DNA from 2 places in the Viridibacillus sp. FSL E2-0187 genome. Region 2 is predicted to be linked to the other one. Evidence: a T-box and tRNA genes for the amino acid it is inferred to sense, from the RefSeq annotation. Region 2 holds a T-box; the other holds one or more tRNA genes.
The links. The T-box of region 2 lies ahead of metG (methionine--tRNA ligase). A T-box ahead of a tRNA ligase gene usually reads a tRNA of that ligase, here a tRNA-Met.
Positions count from the first base shown of each region.

Region 1: it encodes a tRNA-Met, which carries the amino acid that the T-box ahead of metG (methionine--tRNA ligase) is inferred to sense. The anticodon was not compared.

Region 1 is NZ_JBBOVG010000002.1:269,070-284,141, reverse strand. Features, by position in the region: gene MHH85_RS20520 (anthranilate synthase component I family protein) at 1-321, opposite strand, end outside; gene cysK (cysteine synthase A) at 539-1,468, opposite strand; gene hslO (Hsp33 family molecular chaperone HslO) at 1,833-2,714, opposite strand; gene MHH85_RS20505 (type III pantothenate kinase) at 2,733-3,497, opposite strand; gene ftsH (ATP-dependent zinc metalloprotease FtsH) at 3,618-5,639, opposite strand; gene hpt (hypoxanthine phosphoribosyltransferase) at 5,769-6,311, opposite strand; gene tilS (tRNA lysidine(34) synthetase TilS) at 6,341-7,753, opposite strand; gene MHH85_RS20485 (SpoIIE family protein phosphatase) at 7,770-10,184, opposite strand; tRNA gene MHH85_RS20480 (tRNA-Met) at 10,368-10,441, shown strand; tRNA gene MHH85_RS20475 (tRNA-Glu) at 10,482-10,553, shown strand; gene MHH85_RS20470 (S1 domain-containing RNA-binding protein) at 10,797-11,228, opposite strand; gene MHH85_RS20465 (FtsB family cell division protein) at 11,354-11,776, opposite strand; gene yabQ (spore cortex biosynthesis protein YabQ) at 11,855-12,319, opposite strand; gene yabP (sporulation protein YabP) at 12,316-12,615, opposite strand; gene MHH85_RS20455 (RNA-binding S4 domain-containing protein) at 13,073-13,363, opposite strand; gene mazG (nucleoside triphosphate pyrophosphohydrolase) at 13,360-14,832, opposite strand; gene MHH85_RS20445 (putative polysaccharide biosynthesis protein) at 14,850-15,072, opposite strand, start outside.
Region 2 is NZ_JBBOVG010000001.1:1,129,175-1,144,246, reverse strand. Features, by position in the region: gene MHH85_RS05580 (polysaccharide deacetylase family protein) at 1-210, opposite strand, end outside; gene MHH85_RS05575 (ribonuclease H family protein) at 521-1,189, shown strand; gene MHH85_RS05570 (nucleotide excision repair endonuclease) at 1,612-1,983, shown strand; gene fabZ (3-hydroxyacyl-ACP dehydratase FabZ) at 2,228-2,653, shown strand; gene MHH85_RS05560 (GNAT family N-acetyltransferase) at 2,732-3,244, opposite strand; gene MHH85_RS05555 (class I SAM-dependent methyltransferase) at 3,255-4,010, opposite strand; gene MHH85_RS05550 (dynamin family protein) at 4,173-6,047, opposite strand; gene MHH85_RS05545 (ABC transporter ATP-binding protein) at 6,325-8,145, opposite strand; gene MHH85_RS05540 (ABC transporter ATP-binding protein) at 8,138-9,880, opposite strand; T-box leader at 10,013-10,266, shown strand; gene metG (methionine--tRNA ligase) at 10,318-11,961, shown strand; gene MHH85_RS05530 (endonuclease Q family protein) at 12,022-13,194, opposite strand; gene cspC (cold shock protein CspC) at 13,463-13,663, opposite strand; gene MHH85_RS05520 (hypothetical protein) at 14,094-14,345, opposite strand; gene MHH85_RS05515 (ArsR/SmtB family transcription factor) at 14,350-14,682, opposite strand; gene MHH85_RS05510 (Vga family ABC-F type ribosomal protection protein) at 14,787-15,072, opposite strand, start outside.

The sequences.
Region 1 (15,072 bases), on a different contig from region 2:
TGGTAGGTTCTCTATTTTTCGTGCATAATCATATGAGATAAATCCTGCTGCACCACCCTGAAAATCCGGAAAATCTACATTAGCAGGCAATTTATATTCTGCTATTAAATCTTCCAACAAATGCAGCGATTCCCCTACCCGTGTCTCTTCTTGTCCATCACGCCAAGAAATAAGTATTCCATCATCTGTCGAACGTACTACAGCCATTGGGTTCCACCCTGCCACTGACTGCTGCCCACCGCGGCCACTCTCTAATAGCAAATGATATTGCTCACTTTTTACAAGTTCCTTAAACGCATAAAAGAATGACTGCTTGTCCATCGAAAAAGATGGGTAATTGATTAACGATAAGCTCAAGAACTCTTCCTCCAATTAATTAAATCTATATTTTAATTTCACAAATTTTGTTTTTAAAATTGCACCAACATCTAACAGTATATGAAAATGAAAGTCAGAGAGCAAAGTTCTAGAGAAAATTTAGACAAAAATAAAAAAACGGAGCACATAAATGCCCCGCTTAGAATTTAATGAAGTTGAATTAGTCGTCAAAGTGGTAAAGTGGCGTACTTAAGTATCTTTCACCATTCGATGGAAGAATAGCTAAAACGTTTTTACCTTTGCCAAGACGTTTTGCTGTTTCGATTGCTGCGAAAATAGCTGCACCAGAAGAAATACCACCTAATACGCCTTCTTCTTTAGCAATTTTACGCGCTGTATCAAATGCAGCGTCATTTTCTACCGGGAAGATCGAAGTATAGATTTCCGTATTCAACACTTTAGGAACAAAACCTGCTCCGATCCCTTGAATTTTATGAGGTCCCGGTTGTGCCCCAGCCAAAACTTGAGAATCTTTTGGTTCTACTGCGATAATTTCAATTTCAGAATATCTTTCTTTTAATACTTCTCCTACACCTGTAATTGTACCACCAGTACCAACACCCGCAATAAATGCATCAAGATTTAAACCATCAAATGCTTCAACTATTTCTGGACCAGTTGTTAAACGGTGAACTTCAGCGTTTGAAGGATTTTCAAATTGTTGAGGAACAAACCAGCCATTTTGTTCAGAAAGCTCATTCGCCTTTGCAATTGCACCTTTCATCCCTTCAGCGCCAGGTGTTAAAACAAGATCCGCTCCGTAAGCACGTAGTAAATTGCGACGTTCCATACTCATTGTATCAGGCATTACTAACACCGCTTTGTATCCTTTAGCAGCTGCTACCATTGCAAGACCAATACCAGTATTACCACTTGTCGGCTCAATTAATGTGCTTCCTTCTTTTAACTTACCCGCTTTTTCAGCAGCTTCAATCATCGCTAAAGCAATACGATCTTTAACACTACTGCCCGGGTTAAAGTATTCTAGTTTAACGTAAACATTACCGTCATTTGGCCCTGTAACATTATTCAATTTCACGATTGGTGTTTTACCAATTAAATCTGTTACTGAATTAACTAATCTACTCATCTTTTACTCACTCCTAATTCCTAGTAATTTTATAGGTTTTAAATTATCTTAATTTTACAACCTATTGGTTATGTTTGTCAAACAAAAAACTATTTACTCTACTAAAAATATAAACTATATTCCTAAGTAACAAATCCCACCCAATAAACCCTAAAGATTATTCCTTATAGACGTGTATATTCATTCCACTCATGTAAAATAAAAAAGACTACTCTACAATTAGTATGTGTAGAGTAGTCTAGATATCATTATTTTAAAAGTCTTTAACATGTATCAATATGTCTTCACAATATAAATGTTTAGGCATTTAATTAAGATACAGACTAACTTAAATTACATTCTTCAGAATAGATTTACTAACATTTTAAGAATTAATTTCTGTTATGAATCCTTCTAATTCTTCTTTTGAGTATTGGTACTTTTCTTGACAGAAGTGACAATGCGCCTCTGCTTTTCCATCTTCTTCGATCATATCACGAATTTCTTTTTCGCCTAAACTAATGATCGCCGCACCAAAACGCTCTTTGGAACAGTTACATTCAAATTTCACCGGTAATGTATCTAGCATTTGAACATTATCTTCACCTAACACAGCTTTTAAGATTTCTTCAGGAGTTAACCCTTTTTGAATCATTTTAGAAACCGGTTCGATTTTCGATAATTGATTTTCAATTTGCGTAATCGTTTCATCATCTACACCAGGTAACAGTTGTATGATAAATCCACCAGCCGCCAGAATAGAATCATCTGTATTTACTAATACACCAAGACCTACTGATGAAGGTACCTGTTCAGATGTAGCAAAATAATATGTGAAGTCTTCTGCAATTTCCCCAGAAACAATCGGCACTTGTCCAGAGAAGAAATCACGTAAGCCTAAGTCTTTTACAACTGTTAATGCTCCCTCGGTACCAACAGCACGGCGAACATCCAGTTTTCCTTGTGGGTTCAAATCAAATTCTACATGCGGATTTGTAACATAACCACGAACTTCACCTTTTGCATTCGCATCTACGATCATCGAACCAATTGGTCCATTACCTTCAACTTTAACAGTGATTTTATCTTCACCTTTTAACATAGCACCCATCATCACTGATGCAGTCATTGTACGACCAAGTGCCGCAGAAGTTGTAGGCCAAGTATCATGACGACGTTGCGCTTCCCCAACCGTTTCAGTAGTACTCACCGCAAATGCACGTACACTATTATTAAATCCTAATGCTCTTACTAAATAATCTCCCACTCTAATATTCCTCTTTTCTTATTGATTTCTCTTATATATTATACGCAATCCCTTTAAAGTTAAAAACGGATCAACAATATCGATAATTGTGGATTCTTTCGCAATTAATGAAGCAAGTCCACCAGTTGCAATTACAAGCGGTTCCTTCTTACTCTGCATCTTTATTCGACTAACGATACCTTCTACTTGTCCAACATAACCATAAACGATACCGGATTGCATAGCAGATACCGTATTCTTTCCAATAACATTACCCGGTCGCATAATTTCAACACGCGGCAATTTAGAAGCCCGTGCAAATAACGCTTCTGTAGAAATATTAATTCCCGGTGCAATCGCCCCACCCATATAGTCACCTTTATCATTCAAATAACAATAGGTTGTTGCCGTACCGAAATCCACAATAATCAGTGGCGATTCATACTCATGAAGTGCAGCTACAGCATTCACGATACGATCAGCACCAACTTCTCTAGGATTTTCATATTTGATATTCAGACCCGTCTTCACACCTGGCCCAACAATCAAAGGCTCTAGCGAAAAATACTTTCGACACATTGCCTCTAATGAAAACATTATCGGAGGCACTACTGAGGAAATAATAATACCATCTATATCATCAAAAGATAAATCTACATGTGTAAATAACGATTTAACCTGCATTGCATATTCATCTTCTGTCTTATGCGGGTCAGTCTCCATACGCCAATGATGCATAAGTTTGTCATCATTAAATATACCAAGGGAAATATTTGTATTCCCTGTATCCATTACTAAAATCATCGAACCTAGCCTCACTTACATACAGTTTTCTGAAAGAATCATACCATATATAGAACTAATAAAAGAAGCCGATTGCCTTATGCGAGAGCAAAGGTCAATCAGCTTCTAATTTAATAGCTATTATTTTCGTTCTTCTTGAATACCATCATTTGATGTTCCATCCTGCTTTTCAGTAGGTAGGTCACTTGACGTTGGATCAGCAGTTCCAAACACATCAAGCTTTTCTTCTTTAACTAAAGTTACATTTTTAGATTCATTACTTTCAATTACTAGATCAGCCTTTTTACCATTACTTTGGTTATAAGGTCTGTCTGGCAATGTTCCGTGCTCTTTTAGATGTTGAATCTGTTCTGCATCTAATGTTTCAACTTCAAGTAAAGTTGTAGCAATTAAATTTAGAAGATCACGATTTTCAGTAAGAATACGTTTTGTACGGTCATATTGCTCTTTTACCATGCTTTGCATCTCTTGATCAATTTCGTAAGCAATTTTATCTGAATAGTTTTGTTCAGAATTGATATCTCGACCTAAGAAGACGTTGCCTCCTTGGCTTGAACCAAATTGCAATTGACCAAGTTTATCACTCATACCGTATTCAGTAACCATTGAGCGAATAATACTAGTTACACGTTGGAAGTCATTATGAGCTCCTGTTGAAACTTCACCAAAGACGATATCTTCAGCTACACGTCCACCAAGTAAACCTGCTACTTTATCAAGAAGTTCCGGTTTTGTCATGAAGTAACGATCTTCTTTTGGAAGCATTACAGCGTAACCGCCAGCTTGACCACGAGGTACAATTGTTACTTTATGAACTTTTTCAGCTTCATCTAATATTAATCCAATAACAACGTGTCCTGCTTCATGGTATGCAACAATATTACGTTCTTTTTGTGAAATGACACGACTCGTTTTAGCAACACCAGCAATTACACGGTCAGTTGCTTCATCGATATCTCCCATGTCAATTTTCTTCTTATTCGTACGAGCAGCGACAAGCGCAGCTTCGTTTAATAAGTTTTCTAAATCCGCACCAGAGAATCCCGGTGTACGTTGAGCAATTGCTTTTAAGTCCACTGATTCATCTAAAGGTTTTTTACGAGCGTGTACTTTAAGAACAGCTTCACGACCTTTTACATCTGGGCGCCCAACAGTAATTTGACGGTCAAAACGACCTGGACGTAATAATGCAGGATCTAGAATGTCCGGACGGTTCGTTGCAGCGACGATAATAATACCTTCGTTTTCACCGAAACCATCCATTTCAACAAGTAATTGGTTTAATGTTTGTTCGCGTTCATCATGACCGCCACCTAAGCCTGCGCCACGTTGGCGACCAACTGCATCAATTTCATCGATGAATATGATACATGGTGCGTTTTTCTTCGCGTTTTCGAATAAATCACGAACACGTGAAGCCCCCACACCAACAAACATTTCAACGAAGTCAGAACCACTAATAGAGAAGAATGGTACACCAGCTTCACCGGCTACCGCACGTGCTAGTAAAGTTTTACCAGTACCAGGAGGTCCTACAAGTAGAATCCCTTTCGGAATACGCGCTCCAATATCATTGAATTTAGTAGGATCTTTTAAGAAGTCCACTACTTCAACAAGCTCTTGTTTTTCTTCGTCGGCACCAGCTACATCTGTAAAACGAACTTTTTTCTTCTGATCGTCATACAGCTTAGCTTTACTTTTCCCGAAGCTCATTACACGATTACCGCCACCTTGTGCCTGATTCAATAAGAAGAAGAACAGGATAAAGATGATGATGAATGGAATAATCCCAGTAAAGAACTGAATCCATCCGCTCGTTTCAGGAGCAGGTAAAAAGTTGATTTTCGAGTTGTTTTTTGCCGCAGCATCAATTTTATCCATTACTGCTTGGTTATCACGAGGTACATTTGTTACAAAAGATTCACCTTTTTTGTAACCCTCTAATTCACCTTTAACGACATAAACCAATTTGTCAGGCTGTAACTCCGCACGGGTTACTTTGCCTTTATCTAGTGCTGTTATAAACTCGTGATACTGTATTTCTTTCGTCGGTTGGTTCGAGTTATTAAACGTACCAAAAATCCCGATGATCACGAGGAAAATTAATAAATATAATATGGTGTATCGAAATATTCGATTCATCCCCAGCCTCCTCACAAGGTAAACAGAAAAACTATAGTAAATCTTAACATATGAACATTAAGGCGTACAACGAAAAGCATTTGCAAAAAGAAGTTTCAATGTAAAATTGTCAAAATTTTAACATTGTTATTAAAATGAATAAACTTCTTTCTTTAGCACCCCAATGTATGGTAAGTTACGGTATTTTTCTGCGTAATCTAATCCATATCCTACAACAAATGCATCTGGTACTTCAAAACCTACAAAATCAGCTTTTAAGTCTACTTTGCGACCAGTTGGTTTGTCTAATAATGTAACGATTTTAATTGATTTTGCTTTGCGATATTTGAAAAGGTCTACTAAGTAGCTTAGCGTTAGACCACTATCAATAATATCTTCTACAATTAAAATGTCGCGACCTTCAACACTTGTGTTTAAGTCTTTAACGATTTTCACTTCACCAGAAGATACAGTAGCATTACCGTAACTAGTTACATCCATAAAATCTACTTCAACGTAAGTGTCGATTCGTTTCATTAAGTCAGCCATGAATGGCATTGCACCCTTTAGTACACCAATCATTAAAGGAAACTTCTCTTGATATTCCTCCGTTAAGGATTCCCCAATCTCACGAATTTTAATTTGTAAATCTTCCTCTGAAATTAATACTTTTTCGATGTCTTTTTGAAGCATCTTAGTTCCTCCTTGATTGTATATAGACACTACAAAGTTTGTTGATCTACGATGAAGAACGCATCATCAGTAGATCGTTCGCAATAAGAAAAACAATTACCTATACGAAGACCAGGAAGTGCAATGACCTCATCTTCTTGCGTAACAATAACTGGCCATTCATCTCTAAGTGCCATTGGTACCTTCTCGTCAATAAAAATACGAGATATGCGCTTATGCTGATTCAAACCAAGTAAATTGATGCGGTCTCCATTCATTCTCGTTCGGACATATAACGGCAATGACAGCAGTTCAATTTGAAAAAAATACGTCTTTGCGGACGGGGTAGTATCAGATGGCCTTTCATCAGATAGCTTTCCTATGTATACACGCAAATTGTTCGTCAAATTCGTCCATGCATTAAGCGTAACCATTAAAGGCGACTTTTCTACACTTAAAATTTGTTTTTTCTTGATAATTAGCTCATCATATTGACGAATTGCTACAACACCTTTTGGTAAATGCAAAATTGCATTTCCAGCCGTCGATGAAGTCTGTTCGAGAATAGAGTTCCACAGTGTATAACTTTGTACAATGGTTGTATCTTTATATAGATATTTTAATAGTAGTAGAATGATTCTTCTTTGTAAAGCGAGTGGCTTATTTTGGAATGCTTTTATGCAAATTCTCCATGAATCTTCATCTATTTTAGCCACAACTTCATGAAAAGCATCGTGCGCTAAACTTTGCAATAAATCTTCATCTGCTTGTGCCTTCTCGGTATACTGACGAACTGCATCAGCAACACGTGGATTTTCACCTTCTAATAACGGCACAACATGATGGCGAATTCGATTACGTGTATAAGAATCCTTTTTGTTACTAGAATCTTCTCGATAAGCCTGTTCATTTCGTTGTAAATAAGTATGAATGTCATTCTTTGTGACTGCTAAAAATGGACGTATTAGATGCCCGTTTGCAAATGGACGCTCTCTTTTAATACCCGTTAGACCAGAAGCACTTGTGCCTCTTGTAAGCGCCATTATGACACTTTCTACTTGATCATCTGCATGATGAGCAACAACAAGATGCGTACTTGAACTTTCTAACATGATTTTCTCGAAATAATTATAACGCTCTCTACGGCATATAGCCTGTAGATTCCCTTTCTCATGTTGTAAAATTTCAGGAATAGGTATGTCAATAGCATAAACAGGAATCTCTCGTTCTTGGCAAAAAGCTTCAACAAATCGACGATCCCCCTCAGCATCTTCCCCACGCAACATATGATTCACATGAATTGCTGCAACAGAGACACCCAGACGGTCTTTCTCTTTATACAAAAAATGCAGAAGTGCCATTGAATCAGCACCTCCCGAACAAGCTACGAGAAGACGGTCACCTTCATTACATAAATGATACTGTTTCATGTATTGATAAGCTTTTTGTTCGAGTTGTTCCATCTTCTCACCTCATTCACTATCTTACCATTCTTTGCTCAGAAATAGCCGCCGAAGATGGTTTAAATAAAGACCAATTCGATATTTTGTGTTCAATGCGGATTGCGACGAGTGTACAATCATCATTCGGTACATCCGGACCTCGAAACGCACGAACAATAGATGCACACATTTCCTCAGCTGGACAATTCTCTAGCTCGCGTAAATGGCGAATCAGTTTACTTTCTTGCTCTTCCCAAGGCTTATTTTCAAAGAACAGACCATCAGTACACATAAAAATAATATCTCCTGCCTTTAGCGACACTTGATCTGCTTCTACTGAAAAGGATGTTAAAAATCCTACTGGCTCACTCTTACTCTCTAGTCGAATACACTTTTCCCCTCGTACTAAATAAGTTGCCATACTTCCTGCTTTCCAAGACCATAAGGTTCCTACTTGTAAATCAACAAGCGCAAAATCCATTGTCGCGTACATATCACTATCATTTTTCAAAGACATGACATAATGCAATGTATGCATCGCTGTTTCGGGTGCCATTTGATGATGCATGCATTCACGCATTAATCGAATGAGACGTCTGCTCTCCTGATGCGCCTTTTTACTATGTCCCATTCCGTCTGATAACATAACGGCCGTAAGCCCTTGATGAAGTGGAAAAACGGCGTGTGAATCACCAGAGTAAATCGTATTCTGCTTCGAAGACGTATATACATCATAAGACATATGGAAACGAACCGAAGATTGGAAGGTCATCTGTAAATGTGGATACGGACTGTCCTTCATAGCAGTTCGCGCGATTTCAAACGGCTCATTAAACACACTTTGTAGAATAGGTAATACTAAGCGTTCTGCTAATGTTTGATCTGTTTCCCACATAGCCTTTTTCTCTGGTAAACAGCAAACAATTTTTCGATTACCTGCCTCATTTGATAAAATATCTACTTGAAAATGTTCGATACCAGCAAGCTTTAGCTCTTCTGATAGCTCGTCCTCTTTATGTTGAAAAGACACTGCTTCTCCCGTCATATCATTCATCACCATATCGATATGCTGACACATATCTCTCAATTGCAAAGCAATCATCTTACGGCCGTGGTAAAACTGACCACTAAGTTGTTTTTTCGAAACTTTTTCCTCAAGCGCTGACAAAAATGGAGCGGACTTCACACATTTATAACGAATCTTCTCATCAAGCTGTAGCCTTGTAGCTGCATTTGCAGTAGCACTTGCATCAAGCCATCTCTGCGTTAGGTCTGGCATCTCACTTTTACTATTGCTCCAACACTTGTCATACTTAAAACAAGATTGGCAAACTGCGAGCGGCTGCTCTTGCCTCTCTTCCGCTACATGTTTATTCACATTCCCAAAACGGTCATGTACAAGCTCTTTCATAAAATCTACGAAGTGATGAAAATCTTCAAGCTTTGTATTGAGCCTTTCCGTTAACCACTTCTGCCTTTCTAAAAGTACTTCATCCCTATTTGGATATAGTTGATTTTGCCAATACAAAACCCATTTCTGTGGGAAGATAAAAAATAGTAATGTAGCAAATGCAATAGACATAAAAAATGTGTAATCAAGTGGTAGTGTCGCATCATACAATGCAAAAAAGACGCTAGCCATTATGCCACCTGTGGCAATCCAAAACCTACCAACATTTTTACAAACTCCTGCAAATAACCCTGTTACCGCGTAAACCGCCATCATTCCACTAAAAGATAATTGAGATAAACTAAGTATCATACCGGTTAGTACTGCAACAGCCGTCGCTAATGTGACACCACCAACTAATGCTGATACAAGTATGAGTAAATGCATGGCAATACGCGATACTGATAAGAAGCTAAGTACAACACCATCCATAGCCGTTAATACCACAGCGCCTACGATCAATGCTGCACCGAGTCGCTCAAAAGACCATTTGGCCGTCATTAACTGATGCATCGGTAAGAAAATGAGACCCAAAAAAAGTGTCATAAAGATAGCTAGTACACCTTCATATCCGACGTATAGCCATACAAGAATTGGAGGATGCCCACTGTACGAAATATATTGCCAAACTATTTGAACCGTCAAAATACTAAATCCGACTATTACAGGAAGTGGCAATCGTTTAAAAGGGGTTTTTAAAAGGAGTAATAAAAACAACAATTCCAATACATGAATTGTTGTTTGCCCGAAACCTAATGTAAGACTTCCACATAATCCCCCTACTAATGTCCAACTCATCCACCTTGGATATCTAGTAAATGCAATTGCTGCAATTGGTAGGAAGAATGGTACCGTTGCTTCAAATAACACGGCTTGAGATAAGTAAAAGGAACAAAATAAAAACAAAACAGATAGCCATATTCGGTATTTTCTCTTAGCTACACTTGCCCATGTATTCTTAATTGCTTGATTTTGCGCTATTCCTTCATGCCACATCTTCATAAAACAACCTCCTCCTGAACATTGCCATCATTATAGACTGAATATTCCAGAAAGTTTGTCTTTTTGTGTTTTCATGAAAAAAAACTTTTCGACGAGAAATTGCTTTTTTTAAGAAAATATTTTCATAAAACAGCTTGACACTTACATACTTTATCTTGTATTATTTATTATGTTGTTTAGAACGGCGGCGTAGCTCAGCTGGCTAGAGCGTACGGTTCATACCCGTGAGGTCGGGGGTTCGATCCCCTCTGCCGCCATAATTTTTTTCATTTAGGCCATCTGTGCCAATATTTTTTTGGCCCCTTGGTCAAGCGGTTAAGACACCGCCCTTTCACGGCGGTAACACGGGTTCGAATCCCGTAGGGGTCATCATAATAAGCAACTTTCTTATCATAAGAAAGTTGCTTTTTTGTTTGTCAAATTAAGTACGATATATAAATATAAGTGGCAAATCATCTGCAGAGGTGTCGTTATTGGCGAATTTTAGTTTGTTCGTATTGCATTTAATAGTACAATTCGTCAGGTATAAACAATAAAAAAGCAATCCACGAAGTACTTGGATTGCTCAAAAATCTATTTCACACTTTTTCTACGATTAAAATAGCCAGCAAGTTACCCTCTTCTTGCGCCACGGCCACCACGTTTAGATTCTGTAGCGCGTTTTAATGTTGCAAGACGATCTTCACTGTCTTTTAAGAAACGTGCCATTTTCTGTTCAAAATTTTCCTTCGGTTGATGACGATTATCATTGCGATCATTTGAACGATTATTATGACGTGGGCGCTGAGGACGCTCTGGTCGTTCTGCTTGAGGTTTTGCTTTTCGAATAGACAAACCAATTTTGCCATCCGCTTCGACATTCATTACTTTAACCTCAACCATTTCTCCAACTTTCAAATGTTCGTTGATGTCTTTTACATAATTGTCTGCAACCTCACTAATGTGCACCAGACCTGTTGAGCCATTTGGCAGCTCTACGAATGCTCCAAAATTTGTGATACCTGTTATCTTACCTTGTACCTTGCTGCCTACTTCAATTGACATAAAAAAAATGCTCCTCCTTATTAAATAAAGCGACTTTGTAAGTCATGTAATCAATTTATGAATCTTAAAAAAAGGTTAGATTCTCACTTCTAATTATAGCCAACAAAAAAAGAGTGTCAATAAGACTACTCTTTCGATTTCCCATTTTTCTCATCTTTTTCAGTATTTTCTGGAATTGAGAAAATGATTTCACCTTTTTCAGAAAGGAAAAGTTCTTTACGTGCTAGTTTGGCGATATAATTATCGTCATTTAGCTTCGAAATTTGAATTTCCAATTCCTCTTGTTGGTCTTGGGCGTCTGAAAGTTTTTGGGTTAGCTCGATTTTTTTTTGTTCTTTAATAGCGAGCGTCTTCTTTTGATTTATTAATGTAAATATTAGGGACCCCATAACGAGAACAAACGCGATTGCGAAAAGCGCCAGTCTTCGATAAAGACGTATTTTCATGGCTCTTTTTTTCTTTTCCTGCCGTTCTATGGACTCGATGTATTCTCGACGAATGGCAGCAACTGAATTTTCCCCACTAGCTTTTTTGTTACGATTATTCATCCTCGTTATCCCTCCCCAATTAATAATACTTCTAGCTTCTTAGTTGTTATTGTATGTGTATTCTCCATTATAGCGAATTTACCCTTTTTTTTTAAGTCTTAACTGTTTAGTTTTTTTAACCAATGGCCTAAATGGTAACAGCAGGAGCCTTACAACACGCATTAGGGCGCGGATTATCCACCTTATGATCGAAACGAAAAAATTAAAAATCAACCATAATGGCCTAAGCAAAATGATGTATATTAGACGACCTCCAAAGCGAAATACCGATTGGAAGTATAATTGATAACAATAAAAACCTGCGAGCTGTGCTATTGGATCAACAATACGCCATTCACCAGCTCGCACTTTAAATAGTAAATAAAAACTAGCTATACCGAGTATAAGCCAAGTTATCAACTCTAACGCAATATAGCCTTTTCTTCTGAATGACCGCGGCGGTGCATAATATTTAATCGTACGTACAAGGTCTATACATGCTGCTCCTACAATTCCACTAGCAATCATGACGAGAAGGCTGAGAAATTGCGCTGTTAAGGTCATCCAAATATTTTATGAAGGAAGCTTTTAGACAAGCCGTTGTCTTCGTCATCATACTGTAGCGTCTTCACTGTTCCTTCAAGTGTCAATAAACCCTTATCTACATCCAAATGGACAATACGTAATTCCTCACCTCTGATGAGTAAATGTCCTTGCGAAGTGTGCACTAAAAACTCTTCTTGATCAAAGCGCTCGATTGATTTCACCGAAGTGACATCCATTCGTTTGCGATTTCTGACCGTTAGCAAATGATCCCCTGTTGGAATTGTGTACGTTGCATTATCCGGCTGTAACGTCAATGATTCCCCTCCCTTGTCCTGTCTTTAAACTATATGCTGCGGACAAACCCTTTATGATAAAACTGCTAATTTCCATTCAGAAATTTGTTTATAGATAGTTTTTCCTTACCGATTTGCAGGTACTTCTATACAATTTTAACGTTAGAACTTACAACATTCACTCTTCACATAGATAGAAGAAATCCCTATAATGATGCATTACTGCATATAGCTGCTCATTTCTATGGATCCTTATATAAGATATTCTTATCCATTAATAATTTGTAACTTCTACCCTATCATATTTACTGGTCAGTGATACTTTGAAGAATTAGCTTGGAATTGTAATTAAAAAGGTTGTCCTAAAATTTAGCGCATACTAATTTTCAGGGCAACCTCATATAAGATCATTCAAATAAAACATAGATCAATGCTTAATATACTCTTCTCTATAAGCAACATCTTCTCTCAAAACCAGCTAGTTCTCATCATCGATAAATTGCGGTTCAATCTTCTCTAATTTTTCTTCTTTTAAAATAGTAAACATTCTTGCAGCGTCTTCTTTTTTCACTGTATCTTTCAACTCTTCAACACGCGCTGTTACTACTTTTTGACCGAAGCGGATTGCGAGCTCATCACCTGCTTTTACAGCAGTACTTGCCTTCACTACCTTACCATTAATTGTAATACGACCTTGATCAGCAACCTCTTTTGCTAATGTACGACGCTTAATCAAACGCGATACTTTCAAAAATTTATCTAATCTCATATTTTATTCCCTCCCTGTAATTTTGCCTCGTTCCAAAAGGCATCTAGCTCTTCAAACGTATACGCTTTAAAATCCTTTTTTCCAGCCATTACTTGAGCTTCAACATACCCAAAGCGACTAGCAAATTTTCTGTTAGCATGGAGCATGGCATCTTCAGCTGAAATTTTATAGACACGTGCGATATTCACTAATGTAAATAGCACATCGCCAAATTCATCGAGACGTGTTTCATTCGTTCCATTCGTTACCTCAGCTCGGAATTCCTTCCATTCTTCGGAGAATTTTTCCCACACACCATCTGCCGAAGGCCACTCAAATCCAACTTTTGCCGCTCGTCTTTGATAGTTATAAGACGTTTGTAGGGAAGATGTTGCGCGGTACTCACCCTTCAATAAAGGTTCCGATATCTCACCATTAACATTTTCTTTACTTTTAATTTTCTCCCAGTTAGCATTTACTTCTTCCACACTATCTACAGTAGCATCACTAAATACGTGAGGATGTCGACGAATCATCTTTGTGCTTATAGCTTCTAATATATCTTCAAGGTTGAAGAATCCTTCATCTTCACCGATTTGTGCGTGTAAAAATACTTGTAGTAGAACGTCGCCAAGTTCTTCAATCAAATGCTCATCATCTTGCTCATCGATCGTTTGTAAGAACTCATGCACTTCCTCTAGCATATATCTTTTCAAACTTTCGTGCGTTTGCTGTTGATCCCAAGGACAACCATTAGGGCCACGTAATGTTGAAATAATCTCACGGAAAGTCGACCATTCACGAAGGGCTTCATCACGATTCGTTACTGGAGGTACGTAGACAGTTGTTAAGTTATCAATTTCGGCTGCACGGTCCAATTCGTATAAAGGAACTGTACGTAGCTTTTCATCTTTTGAGCCTGCTGCAGTAACAATTGTAACTGGATAATCCTCACTGTATTTTTCCATCAAAGTCAGTTTTACTTCTGAAGCACTAAAAGTATCATACACTTGTGCAATTAATAGATGTTGCTTCATATTCACTTCATGTGCTGAGAAAGTTGTTCCATCTACCAGTTGGAAGCCATCGATTGGGTCGATACGTAATGCGCCAAAGATTGGATCTAGGAAACTTTGACCTCCCTCAATATTCAGTTTTACTTTCCCTTCTTTTTCAGCTTCGATTAAAAGTTGAACAGTTAACTCTGCTACGAGTGGATGTCCAGGTACTGCGTACATTATATCTTCTTTCTCCACGTAACTTAAAAGAGTTGCTACAATTTCTTCATAAACTGGTCGAAAATCATCGTGCTTTTCATAAACATGATCAAAGCTTTCAAATTCGACCCCTTCAGTTGCTAACTCATTTAATACTGGGTGGTCTATCGTTCGTACATATATTTTCTTAGCCTGCTGTAGCTTGCGATAAACACCTATTTGTAATTGCTCAAAGTCACTAGCTCCGAGACCGATTATTGTTAATTGATGCATAATTTTTCCACCTATCCTTATTTCTTTCTTTGAAGCCATAATTGATAACTAGCCATTCTGCGCCCGAACGGTAGTAAAAACCAATCCCTACTTGTTAGAACTCTATACTTTGCAATGATTGTCAAAAAGACAAAGGCTCCTATCAACGCTGCTGAACTACCAGTCAACGCAGCATTCAATCGGGAAGATAAAGATGCAAAGAGCATCTGCTCAGCAAAATAACTCCAAAACACCACAAAA
Region 2 (15,072 bases):
TAAATCTAAAACTTGCCCTGTATATTTTGGATGTGGTCCATCGTCAAATGTAATTGCGATAATCTTCTCTTCAGTATTTATATCCCAAAGCATTTGCCCTGATTCTTCATAATATCTCCGTCCCTTATCAGCAGCAATACTAAAACCAGCATAAAATACTGAGATGATTAAAGCGCAAACAGTTAGAATTAATATATTCTTACGAGTCAATACATCACCTACCAAGCTTAATAATTATTACAAAAACGCCGTTGTCTTAATATTTACTGAACGCGATAAATTATACTTTGCGAAAGTCTCTACTTCCTTCCATGATTTGTATTAACTAATTGTCCGGGCACTAAATTTTGTAGTGCAATTGCTTTGTCCTTAAGTGTAAGCTCGATAATTTTTTAGGTATAATTTTGTTATGTGAAGGAAAAATTAACTATTAAATATAATTTAACGTTTGAAAAAGGCGAATTATGAATTACACTGCAAAGAGGTTTTTGCTCATTTTAAAGGCAGAGGAGATAAAACGATGAACATCTCAATCGAATGGGTTTACAAAACACCAAGAGGAACAGAAGCTATATTTCGCTCCGAGGAGATGCCTGCAGAAAAAGGACTATTAGTAGCAGAGGATCTTGAGCGGACAGGACGCGCCAAAAGTATAACCTTTACTGACTCATTTGACTGCACTTGGACAATTAAGGAATTGAAACGCTACATTAAAGAGATTGAAACTGAACCTCATAATATTACAGTGTATTTCGATGGTGGCTTTGATCGTACGACTAGCAATGCTGGTTTAGGCTGCGTTATTTATTTTGAACAGAGTGGAAAATCGTATCGGGTGAGGAAGAATGCCCCTTCTGAAGTGCTGAAATCAAATAACGAGGCAGAATATGCCGCACTTTATTTGGGTCTTGTGGAGCTTGAGCAATTAAATGTTCACCATCTACCTGTCGTTTTCATCGGAGACTCACAAGTTGTTATCAATCAGATGAGCGGTGAATGGGCGTTATTAGAAAAAGACCTATCAAAATGGGCAGATCGAATTGATGAGAAATTAAAAAAGCTTGGTATTCGTCCTAATTACGAGCTCGTACCAAGAAAATCGAATGCTGAGGCAGACCGACTTGCCACACAAGCGCTAAATGGTGTCGACATCAATGCTCAACTTGAACTGACTGCTGACAACGATTGATATATGTTAAGTAATAGTCATCTTAGAAAAGTAAACAAATATCGATTATATAATGGCAGAAAGAAAGGAATTTCTGAATGAAAAATATGATAGTAGCTATAACAATATTTTTAGTCATTTTGATAATTCTTCCATTCTTTGATATAAACGCACACTATCTTCTAACTAATACAGTGGAATGGTTTACAAAGTTCGTTCTCCCATGGATTATGCTATATTGGATTATTAGACTCGTAAAAATTTTAGAAATACAGCAATAAGATCTGTAAAAATAATTGTCTATTTTGCTTAAGGATAAATTGAAAATAGGGTCATAATTTTTTATAATAGACGTGTATTTCGTCAACTAGTAAATCCGATAGCTTTTCTAACACAATTATGGTAGCATTAACTACTATATAATAATGAGGACGTGAATTTTTTTGATCAAAATTGAAATGCCAAAACCAGACGTAGTAATTCGTCAACGCGAACAAAAAATTAAAGAAGGGGACGCTATTATCCCTTCAATTTATGGATTTATTGATTTCCATGAAATCCCTCGTGATAAAGGCGGCTTTTTCATGTTCTTTAACAAAGAAAATGAGCTTTTATTTGTAGGTAAAGCACGTAAAATCCGTCAACGTGTGAAAAAACACTTTGAAGATAACGTTTCACCTATTAAAGATCACCGTAACGAAGTTCATAAAATTGAAGTATTCGTTGTTGAAGATCAAATGGAACGTGAAATTTACGAAACATTTGCTATCAACCATTTCCGTGCGAAATACAATACTGAAAAAGTATTCTTCTAAAAACAAAAGCGTTCAGCCTGTGCATTAGCACTTGTTGAGCGTTTTTTTATGCTCTTAAAATATATAAAGTACGAGATATTAGGAAACTTTCGTACCTTATGCTTCGAATATAATAACTTGAAAGTACGGTTTTAAAATTCCATTTTATTATTTTTCCTTAAAAATTCGAAAAAAACATTACCAACTATTAGCACCAGGTGTTAATATGAAGAGGTATCAATTTATGACCTTGGAGGAAAACATATTGTTAGACACACAAAAGATAAAAGAAATCATTAAACATCGTTACCCTTTTCTATTAGTAGATCGAGTGCTCGAATTAGAAGAAGGTAAAAAAGCAGTTGCCATAAAAAATGTGAGTGTAAATGAAGAGTTTTTTAATGGGCATTTCCCAGGCTATCCCATTATGCCCGGTGTATTAATTGTAGAAGCATTAGCTCAAGTTAGCGCTATTGTCATGCTTACAAAAGAAGGTAATGAAGGACGATTAGGACTTTTAGCTGGAATAGATAAATGCCGCTTTAAACGCCAAGTGATACCTGGAGACCAGCTACGCCTTGAAGTTGAAATAACTCGAGTAATAGGTGCTATTGGGAAAGGCAAAGGAATAGCCACTGTAGATGGCGAAATAGTTTGCGAGACAGAATTAATATTCGCCTTTGGTGATTAATCAGATTTCCAATCGATTAAGAAGTAAAGATAGAAAGCAGCCGATTATTAAAATCGACTGCTTTCATTTTTATATATACTAAATTTTTGGCCAACCATACGTAAGTAACTCTAATTGTTCACCGCCAAATTGAATTGGATTGGAGTCGATAAATTCAGCCCCCATCGCTTCATAAAAGCGACAAGATGAATTGTCTTCTAATACTTTCACAATTGACGAACTGTAATTGAGTTTTTTAAACTCTGCAAATAGTTGTTTTAACATAGCTTTACCAATTCCTTTTCCTTGCTCATGCTCAAATAGGTAGACGGCCGTAAGATCCGCATCATATGTTGGATATTCACCTTCTTGAGTTTGAGAACCACATATAAAACCTACAATTTGTTGATCTTCTTCCTTCACTCCTACAAGAATAATATTCCCTTCACTTTCGATATTACGCTGCCATAATGCTTCTCTACTGCTATATGTTAGATTGTCCAAGAAGTCTTGTTTTATTATCCCTTTGTAAGTTGTGCGCCAACTGTCTACATGTACTTTCGCTATACCTGCTATATCTTCAATTGTTGCAGGACGGATAACATACGTCATAGTCTAAACCTCACTTTTTTCGTAGAATTACTGTATATATCATTGCTTCTTCCATTGGCACTTGCTTATGGTAAATCCAGTTATCATAGTCCATTTTTCCACCTGGAATAATCTCTTCAATAGCTAATGAAGTACCTATTAACATTTTTTCGAATTCAGCTACTTCATAACAGCGCAACGATTGTTGCTTTTTTTCATCCGGGTTTTCCGTCAACCACCAAGTATCTAGCATTCTATTAGTGTCTATAACAAAATCATATTGTCGACAAACTGTCTTAGAAAGCTCCATAAATTGCCCCGCTGTTTTAGCCCAATATGCAGGTGCGAAAACATCTATAAATACTGTACCATCAGGTTTTAGCCAATAATCTATATTGTGAAGTAATAATTGTTGATCCGCATCTGTTCCAACCCCAAAACCATCCCAATAACATATAGTATCAAATTTATCAGCAAGCAAAATGGTATAGAAGCTGTCTTGATGAGCCTTAATTCTTCTCGTTACATTATTTTCCTTAGCTAGCTCAAACATTTTACTTATGGCACGTGGAATGATTTCAACAGCTGAAACGTGATTTCCATGCATCGCTGCTGCTACTGCGAATTCTCCATTGCCACTTCCCAGCTCTAGAATATTTAAATCTATCTTTAAGCCATTTTTCTCAACTAACTCTACTTTGTCATGATGGTAAGCTTCTACCTTTGCATCAAATATTTGATCCATATATTCGTATTGTTTGTCATAAAATTGTTCATTCTTGTTCATTAATTAACACTCCTTTTTAGTATCTGAAAGGTGTGTTATTGACGTAAATTTCGAATCCCCATATGAAGTCCGCCCCTTTTTTTATTCCCTTTATTGTAACATAATGGAATTATGTCTACAAAAAAAGATACTTACACCCAGTTACGGGGTAAGTATCCTCGCTTAATCACTAATACCGCTATAAATAGGCGGTTCTTCAATTTCTGATTTCATATCATCAATTGTCAATTGAAGAGGATGTAAATGATATTTTTCATATAATCTTGATTGTATTTTTGAGATTTCATCATTTTGTTCATCGATATGTGTACTTGCAATTAACGTTTCATGTGATAATTTAATACTTTTAATCTTTACTAAAGTTTCACTTAGTGACAACCTTTCCTTTTTTGTCACTAGGAGATCCTTCTGTTCAATGAGCTGCTCCACAAATGTTTCGACAAAGTCTTTTGCCTCCAAAATGTTATTAAAGCCATTCAGCTGTCTAATTGCGGTTATTAACTGTTGTTTCTTTTTCTTTCGCTCAGTGCCAATCAGACTAATTCGATTAATAATTCTCTCAATTTGATCGTTAGCGATGTCATTTAAATTCTTCAATACTGCTGGATATTCGTTAAATAATTGCGTTTCTAAAGCGAGAACTTTCTTGTATTGTTGCACGAGTGTCGCTTGTAAAACTTGAGATGGTTCGTTTTGTTTACTCTGCTTTCCACTTTGTTGCTCGTTGACGAACATTGTTTTTAACAGGCCCTTCCCTGTTGAATGGCGCTGTTTTCCTTCGTTTCTATTAGACTCATTTTTGTACGATTGAAGCATTTTACGGTATTCCCTTACAGCCTTCAAATAATCGTTTGAATACTCAACAAAGACCATGACGTCATAGGTTTTAAAATGCTTATTATTCGAAATTACTTGTAGCAATTGATACAACGTTTGCACATCTTTAAAAACTACGCATGCCTTTCGATATTCCTTTTCATATGAGATAAGCTTTTGATTTTCAATTTCTGTTCTTTCAGATGTCTTTTGTTTTCCTATTTGACTCTGGACTAATAGATTATAAGCTGTTATATAAGGCTCTCTTTGAGGTATTAACTCCATCTCAGTTTGAAACCTCTTAAGCCATTTGATAAAGCGTTCCATGATGAGATATACGCGATCTGTTTGGTTATCGTGGGAATTCTCAATTTCCTCTAATAACAAGTCAAAGTTACTTTGGTTCCACTTAACCTCATCATCTGTTACAACAGCTACTTCGGCATCTCTAACAGAGATCCCCATTATTTTACGGAAATAAGGTGAAAGTAATTTTTTTTGTTCAGCTATAAATTGCTCATAAGCCGTTTCATGAATATCAATAGCGTTAATTATTGCTAATGGTTTTACATTCCGTTGGTGAAATTTTTCAAGTAGCTTTAACTCACCTAGTGTTGGTTTTGAATTACAGTTGAAAATCCAATACAAATCATCCGCGCGGTTTAATATCGATTCCTTTACATACGCTGATTCATCACCACTCGGCTCTAGCGGTGTTGTATCGATAAGTGTAATTTTTTTTAGCAATTCATTATTTACATAAACTTCAATATAATCCAGGTTTTCACGTAAGATTTCGGCACTAAAGGTGTCTGATGTTGTGAATAGTTCTACTTTATCAAGATCAAAACTCGCTACTTGTCCATCAAGGAAATAAGCCTTCACTTCTTCTGTTTGACCGTATCGAATAATGGTATTTATCGCAGTTGCTTTCGCCATTACCGTTGATAGTACGGTTCTTTTAAGCAGTGCATTCACTAAACTTGTTTTCCCTGCGCCAGTCATGCCTATAAGTAAAATCATTGTCTGATTTTGAGCGTCTTCAATAATTCGTGTCAGCACTTTATTTGTACCTTTAACATATGTATTTGTTGAAAGAATCATATTCAAACTTTTTAACTTTGTAACGAATTGTTGTAAAAACTCATTAGGTTCATTTTTGTTCCAACGAATAAGCGGTGTATCTTCTAGATGATGTATTTTTCTTAGGTCCTTATCCATATTAACCAAACCCCATTTCTAATAGTTCTAATTATACAGCAAAACTATATTCAAATAATTAAAGAAAGTAAAACCAATGAAAAAATAGGGCAAAACATCGTCCACACACTGCTATAACCAAGACTATTGAACAAAGAAACACAACCTATTTTAATATATATTTTAGTTAAATATTGTATTTAGATAAAATTTTAATAAAAATACCCTAACCTCAATTAATACTGCATTAAATAAAAAAGATGATAGGTAATTATAACTATCATCTTTTCTTTTCAATTTAAGATGATGTGGGTAAAATATCTAATTTCCTTTGTAATTCAGAATAAAATCCTTGTTGCTCTATGAGTTCTTTATGATTGCCACGTTCTATTATTTCTCCGTCTCTAATAACAAGTATTTTATCGGCATTTTCTATCGTTTTTAAACGGTGTGCTATGACAAAACTAGTTCGGCCAGTCATTAAATGCTTCAGGCCTTTTTGAATCTGTACCTCAGTACGTGTATCTACACTAGAAGTAGCCTCATCAAGAATTAGAATATCCGCATCTTCTAAAATGGCTCTTGCAATTGCTAGCAGTTGGCGCTGACCTTGACTTAAATTCGTTCCACCTGACTTAATTTCCGTTTGATATTGAAGTGGTAAGTATTTTATAAACGAATGCGCATATGCCACTTTCGCTGCTTGAATGACTTCATCGTCAGATGCATCAAGACGCCCATAGCGGATGTTCTCCATGATTGTTCCTGAAAACAAATACGTATCTTGCAATACAACGCCAACCTTTTCACGCACATTGGCAATTTTATACGAACGAATATCTTCGTTATCAAGTACTATTTCTCCTTGATCAATATCATAAAATCTTGTCAACAAATTAATAATCGTTGTCTTCCCTGACCCTGTAGGACCCACAAGCGCAATTGTCTCACCTGCTTTTGCTTGAAAGGAAATATTCTTTAAGACTGGCTTGCCTGTATCATATGAAAAAGTAACATTTCGGAATGCAACATCCCCTTTAAGCTGTTCTTTTTCGATTGCATTTTGCCCATCAATACGTTCTGGTTTTTCATCCATAATCTCAAACACTCGTTCTGCACCTGCAATGGCAGATTGAAATGTATTCAACAAATTGGATAACTGATTAATTGGACGGAAAAATTGACGTGTATACGTTACAAATGCAGCTATAACGCCTATTGACGTATGACCACTTACCGCCATCAGTGCCCCTGTCCCAATCACTAACCCTAAACCAAGATTGTTCATAAAGTTATTAATGGGTCCAAGAAAGCCAGAAGTAATTTCAGCTTTCATAGCGGATGTTCTCAAACTTTCATTGACCTTTGCAAAATGTGTCGTCGTCATTTTTTCTTGACCAAACAAAGTAATTACTTCAGAGCCAGTTATAGTCTCTTCGATATAGCCGTTTAATGTTCCTAGATCCCGTTGTCTCTCAGAATAGTTAACACTACTCCTTTTAATAATTTGTTTCGATACAAATACGATTAGCGGAATAATGGTTAAAGTGACCACTGCTAACTGCCAGCTTAGTATGAACATTGCAACGCTCGTACCAATCAATGTTAAAATTGATGAGACAATTTGAACGACACTTTGGCTCAACGCAACATTTAAATTATCAATGTCATTTGTTACGCGACTCATTAAATCCCCTTGTGACCTTTTATCAAAGAAACGTAGTGATAGCGAATGCAACTTTTCAAATAAATCTAATCTTAACTTTTGAATTGTTTTTAATGCTGCATTGATCATGACATACGTTTGAAGCCAAGTGAAAATTGACGTTAGTACATATACACCTGCCAAAACAAATAACATTTGAGCAGTGCCACTTAAATCTTTTGGAATAATATAATCATCCACTATTATTCCGATTAGAAGAGGCCCTGCTAAGCTTAAAACAGTTGTTAATATAACGAGGAAAATTGCCCCAATGAGTTGCAATCGTTGCTGTTTCACATAATCCCAAATTCGCTTTAACGTTTGTTTTTGATTTTTCGGTTTCACAACAGGTCCACGAAAATGTGGTCCACGTTCTAATCCATTACGGGGTTGGTTAGGCTGTTCTTTACTCACTTAACACCCCTCCTTTTTCTACTTGGGTATCGTAGATTTCTTGGTAGATTGTATTATTTTCAAGCAATTCTTCATGAGTTCCCATACCAACAATCGCTCCGTCTTCCATTACTAAAATCTTATCGGCATTCATTATAGAGGAAATTTTAGAAGCCACGATAAAAGTTGTCGTGTTTTGATAATCTGTTGCAATAGCTTGCTGTATATTCTTTTCTGAAATACTATCTACCGCAGAAGTAGTATCATCTAATATAAGGATGGATGGTTTTCTGATAAGTGCTCTTGCTAAAGCAAGCCGCTGTCTTTGGCCACCTGATAAGTTCGTTGCACCTTGAGTTAAATTGTGCTGTAAATCTTCTTTTAATTTCTCAACAAACTCCATTGCACTGGCAGCATCAAGTGCTTTATACATATCTTTTTCCAAACTTTTTTGATTTCCATATTGTAAATTTTCTTTTATTGATCCCGAAAACAGCGTTGCTTTTTGTGGTGTAAATCCGATATTTTCTCTAAGCGTTTCTAAATCATATTGCTTTAGCGGAATATCATCTATGAAGATTTGTCCTTCATCTACATCAAAAAGTCTTGGAATCATTTTCACAAGTGTTGACTTCCCACTTCCTGTTGTACCAATAATGCCTATAAAATCTCCTGAGTGTGCAGTAAATGAAATATTTTTCAACACTTGCTCACCATTTTTACTATAGCTAAAACTGACATTTTCAAACGTAACTGCTCCATTGACTTCTTCTAACTTAATAGGATCGGCCGCATTTTGAACGTCAATTGGTGTTGCAAGTATTTGGTGTACTCGATTTGCAGAAGGGAAAGCGCGAGCAATTTGCATTAACACCATACTACTTGAAATTAGACCATTCATAATAATCGTTAAATAGTTGATAAAAGCTAAAATAACACCAACTTGTAGTGTGCCATTATCAACCTTTATCGCACCAAACCAGAGCGCCGCTATGATCCCCATATTAATGACAAACATCGTCAAAGGCATCAAAACTGCTACGACTTGGTCCGCAGTAATTGTTCGCTTTGTTAATTGATCATTTACATCCGTAAATTGTTCAATTTGATGGCGTTTTCGATTAAATGCTTTAATCACACGGATTCCAGCTAAATTTTCCTGCAATTTCGTATTCACCGCATCTATCGCTTGCTGCACTTTACCAAACATAGCACCTGATAACTTCGTGAAAAAGTAGATACAGATTATCAAGACAGGCACTACTACGAGTAGTACTGGAAATAGCTCTCTAGCAGTCATAAACACTATGACAATACTTCCGACAAATAATAAGGGACCACGTACAAAAATTTTCAAAGTCATCATTAAAGCACGTTGTAGGGCCTCTACGTCACTTGTCATTATCGTAATAAGCTTACCAGTCCCAAATGAGTCTCTATTACTACTCGAAAAATAAGTAATTGTATCATATAAATCCTTTCTAATATCCGTTGCAAAATGGACAGCTGTCTTAGCACTAAAGATGGAACAACCTACTCCACCAACAAGCCCGACTAATGCACTGACAATCATTAGAATGCCCATTTTCACTACATATGTATGATCTTGATTAGCAATACCTGTATCGATAATATGTTGCATAATAGTCGGTTGAATTAAGTCCATCGTTACTTCAACTACCATCAATAACGGCCCTAAAATGGCCAACCATTTATACGGTTTTAAAAACAGTAAAATTTTTTTAACAGCTTGCATAGTCTTCCTCCAATTTTGTAAATTAGATAATTATAACATATTATTTGATGCGCCCTCATTCATCAGCTGATTTTATTCGAAATATACTTGCTTTTCCAAGAATATTGTTTTATACTTCTTTTCAACATATAGAAACACGCGTTGATGAGGAAAAGTAAAATATATTAAGTTGTCTAGAGAGCTTCTGTTGGTGGAAATGAAGTGAACTTAACTATTTGAAAATGACCTCTGAGCTTCGTACCGAACGATTTATTTAGTAGGCTACGACGAGAAAGGCACTCGTTATAACAGCAACAGTATCCCTTATTGGCGTACTGATGAAGGCAAATGGTGCAAGCTATTTGTAAATGAAGGTGGTAACACGGGTATATATCCTCGTCCTGATCAATTAATTTTGATTAGGGCGAGGTTTTTTATTTTAGGAGGGATTTTTTTAAATGAGTATTGTTATTGGCGGAGCTTGGCCGTATGCGAACGGATCATTACATTTAGGACATATTGCTGCATTATTACCAGGAGATATTTTAGCTAGATATTATCGATTAAAGAAAGAAAATGTTCTTTATGTATCCGGTAGCGACTGTAACGGAACGCCTATTTCTATCAGAGCAAATCAAGAAGGTGTTACTGTAAAGGAGATTGCAGATCGATATCACGAAGAATTTACAGCTTGTTTTAACAAACTAGGTTTTACTTACGATTTATATACACGTACGGATGCTGAACACCATCATCAAACTGTTAAGAATATCTTCTTGGAGCTACTAGATAACGGCTTTTTATATAAAAAAACAATTGAACAAACGTATTGTGAACATGACAAGCAGTTTTTGCCAGACCGTTTTGTCGAAGGTATATGTCCAGTATGCGGTAGTAAGGCACGCGGGGATCAATGTGATCATTGCTCAACAATATTAGATCCTCTCGATTTAATTGATCGGCGATGTAAAATATGTGGCAATCACCCTACTGTGAAAGAAACTGAGCATTTTTACTTTGCACTAAGTAAGATGCAAAACGCATTAGAACACTATGTACAAAATGCAAAGAAACAAAAAGCATGGCGCCAAAATGCAATCGATTTATCCGAACGTTACTTAGCAGAAGGCATACCTGATAGAGCCGTTACGAGAGATTTACCAAACGGCATCGATGTACCAGTAGACGGTTTTGACGGTAAGAAAATATATGTTTGGATTGAAGCTGTATCAGGGTATTACACTGCTACATTAGAATGGGCCCAACAGCATCAGAAAAACGTTCAAGATTTCTGGAATAGCGACACAATCTCTTATTACGTACATGGAAAAGATAATATCCCTTTCCATACAATCATTTGGCCTGCTATTTTAACGGGTCTAAATAGCCCTGCCCTACCTACACATATTGTTTCAAATGAATACTTAACACTAGAGAAACGGAAACTCTCCACTAGTTTAAACTGGGCAGTATGGGTACCCTATATTATTGAAAAATACGATGCAGATACAATTCGATATTTCTTGACGATCAATGCACCAGAAAATCGCGACACAGACTTTTCTTGGCGTGAGTTTATTTATAGTCATAATAGCGAGCTCTTAGGTGCATACGGAAATTTCGTTAATAGGACATTAAAATTTATCGAAAAATCATTCGATAAACAAATTCCTAATGGCATATTAAATACTTCAATCAAACTTCAAACGCAAAAACTCTATGATGAAGTAGCTATAGCGATTGAACAAGGGCATTTTAAAGCACCACTTGAAGAAATCTTTTCTTACATCCGTTCAGCCAATAAATACTTTGACGAGCAACAACCATGGCTACAAGTAAAAGATGATGAAGTTGGTTGTGCGAACACTCTTGCAACATGCGTCTATATCATTTCAAATTTATCACAATTACTAGAACCCTTTATTCCGTTCTCGACAAAGAAAATTCGTGACATGCTTGGAATTTCTGATGTTTCGTGGCATGAATTAGTGGAATTACCAACATCCATTCAATATGTAGAACCATTGTTTGAGCGATTGGACATTGCGCTAATCGATGAAGAATATCAACATCTCATCAGTCAAAGTAACGCTGTAAAATAAACAAAAAAGCTTTCGGCAAATGGTTGATCCATTCGACGAAAGCTTTCACACTGAAAATCCTTAAGACTCTTCTTTTTGTACCTTGCCATACTTACCTCCACCACCAACTTCTATTAACAACTTCCCTTTGCGGGATTGATCAATATATCGAACTAATTTTTCTGGTACCACTGCTGCTAATTCTTTATAAGTTGCTTTATGCAAAATATTCATTTCTGTCCCAACTGCAAGAAGTAAGCGGTCTAGTGATTTCGGTCCGAGTCCTGGTATGAAATCTAGCGGAACTTGATGAATATAAGGCGGTCTAGGTCGCTCGCTCTCTTCACTTTCAGAAAGCTCTTTTATTCTAGTGGCTACTCCTTTAATGATATTACGTTTGTGACATATTGGGCATTCAGATAAACCCTCATCCACTTTTGCAGCACAGCCACCACAAACTGTTTGATGGTATTTACCTAGCAAAGGATTTAAACCATAATTAGCGATTACAGCTCGTCCGTCTTTTTCTTGAAGCGCTTTTTGTAATTCAGTAAAACTTGCATGTTCAAGTCTCATTTTTTGATATTCTCTTGCAATTTTGCCGACAGAATGGGCATCTGAATTCGTCAAGAAGGTATATTGCTCTAACTCTTTTATCCCTCTCACCATATACGTATCGGAGCTTAATCCAAGCTCAATGCCGTCTATCATAGATGGATCAAACACCTCCCTTAAACTAGATAATACACCTTTACCGTATAAGCTTTTAAAAGGAGTAAACACATGAGCAGGAATAAATAAACCTCCAAGTGAACGGACTTTCTGTTGAAGTGTTATACCATCACAATAAACTCGTTGAGAACTTAAATTGATATTCTTTACATAGCCACTCATCCACATCGAAAAAGTTTTCATAATTTCAATAGTTGGAAAATAAGCAAGGACATGAATTGGGCCACGGCAATGCTCATCGTAAATCTCAATTTCAGAACCAAGTATCAAGGTAGATTGTCCGAACTGTAATCCTCCATCAGCAATCTCCGTCATCTCTTCCTCTTGTATCATTTCTTCAATTTCTTCAATAACCTCTGGAGATTGGCAATCTATAATACCTATTAGATCGATACCCTTTCGTTCACTAGCAGCTTCTAAAATACGTCGTAAAGTTAATCTTTTACTACCAGTAATTTTTACAGGTCTACCACTTTTGGTACGACCAATATGAATATGTAAATCTGCGTAAAATTCCTTCATTTTTTCACCACCTTCATAATTAATTTTTTCAATTTGAAATTAAAAGAATATGATGGATCACTATATTGAGTTAACCATATGGTTCACTTTTCCCCGAAGTATTATACCTAAACGAGTTGAAGCAATTAGACATACTCTAATCATCGTAATATCAGTTTATATACTATCTAGTAAATGCACCATTGTTCGCCACACTATGGAAAATAAAAAAGACAGTAAAAAACCCGACTCTCATAAGAGAGTCGGGCTTTTCTACTACTAGTTCAAATTAAGCTTTTTGAACGTTAGCAGCTTGAGCGCCACGTGCGCCTTGCTCAACGTCAAAAGTAACTTTTTGACCTTCGTCTAAAGATTTGAATCCTTCACTTTGGATTGCTGAGAAGTGTACGAATACGTCATCTCCGTTTTCGCGTTCGATAAATCCAAATCCTTTTTCTGCGTTAAACCATTTTACTGTACCTTGTTCCATTATTGTTGCCTCCTAGTGTGATATCCACACATTGTATTACTATCCTTGTCCAAAGTGATGGTCCAGACGACAAGTCAAACTTATACTGCCCTTTGCACCGAACAAAAATAACTAACTTCATAATACCATGCACTTACGAGATATGCAAGTGTTGTAACGAATAAAAAACAAAAGAACAGAATTCCACATTACACTTTTTCTTTCAAATAGCTCAAAAACCTTGTCAAATAGGGCTTTTCATTCAAATTCAAAATATGATAATATTTAGAAAATAATTTAAAAAATGTATTTTCTATAAATATTTTCACAATATTTAATTTATTTGAAATGAAGATCTTACCCTTCTATTTAATGACGCCTAATTTGAAAACTTTTGCGAATATTTTGGATCATCTTAAGTTCTTTCAATCTTAGTATATCCATTTTTTATTTATTCAACCTCTTTTAACATTTTTTCAATATTAATAATGCGCTCATTCATTTCTGTTATCATTTTTTGTTGAACTTGTAGATTTTCACGTTCTATTTGTAGCCTCTCATCGGCACGTCTGTTGTACTTTTTGATTGTATAGATGACGAACATCATTACAATAATCGCTATTAATATTGGCATAAATACTGATAGAAAATTAAATATCAAAAAAATGGATTCTCCTAATCCAGTGTCAAAAACCATACTCATTTCATCATTCCCCTTTTTCCTTTTTATTTTTAAATGTAAGTGTAGGTACTACTGACTTAATCATTTGCTCGTTAATGTCTAACTGGAAAGGTATTAGTTCGTAAAACTTCATTGCCTTACCATTTTCAGAGATCTCCATATAACTTGCAATTAAGCCTACTTCCTCTAACTTTTGTAAATGTAAGTACAGTAGAGGCCTACTAATGCCTAAATCTCTTGCTAGCTGGCTAACGTATTGCTTTTCTTCTGAAAGTACAGCGATAATTTTCAATCGATGCGGGTTAGACAAAGCTTCCAAAAACTTTAGTAATTCATCACCGTTATTTATATTTTTCATATGTAAGTATTTTATGACAGGTAAAATCCAAAATCAACCTTAATTAGAAATTAAAAATAAAAACCTCAAAAAGAAAAACTTTCACCCTTTTTGAGGTTCTACTATTATAACTTACGTTTTTCTTTAATTAGTCGTTGAAATTCACTTTCAAGTTCCTTTGTAGGTTCTATACTAAGTCGCCCTAACACTTCAGATATCTTTAAATTTAAGATTAATAATTCATTTTCCTTGTTATCAGGTGCTTTCGTTTTCTTTGTTTGCACTCTTTCTTTTAAAGGCCCTTCAAATAATTGAAGTTTTCCCTTTTCAATTTTCAACTGTCTCGTTGAAATATTTTCTACAAAACGTCGATCATGAGATACGAAAATGATTGTTCCTTCGTATTCTTTT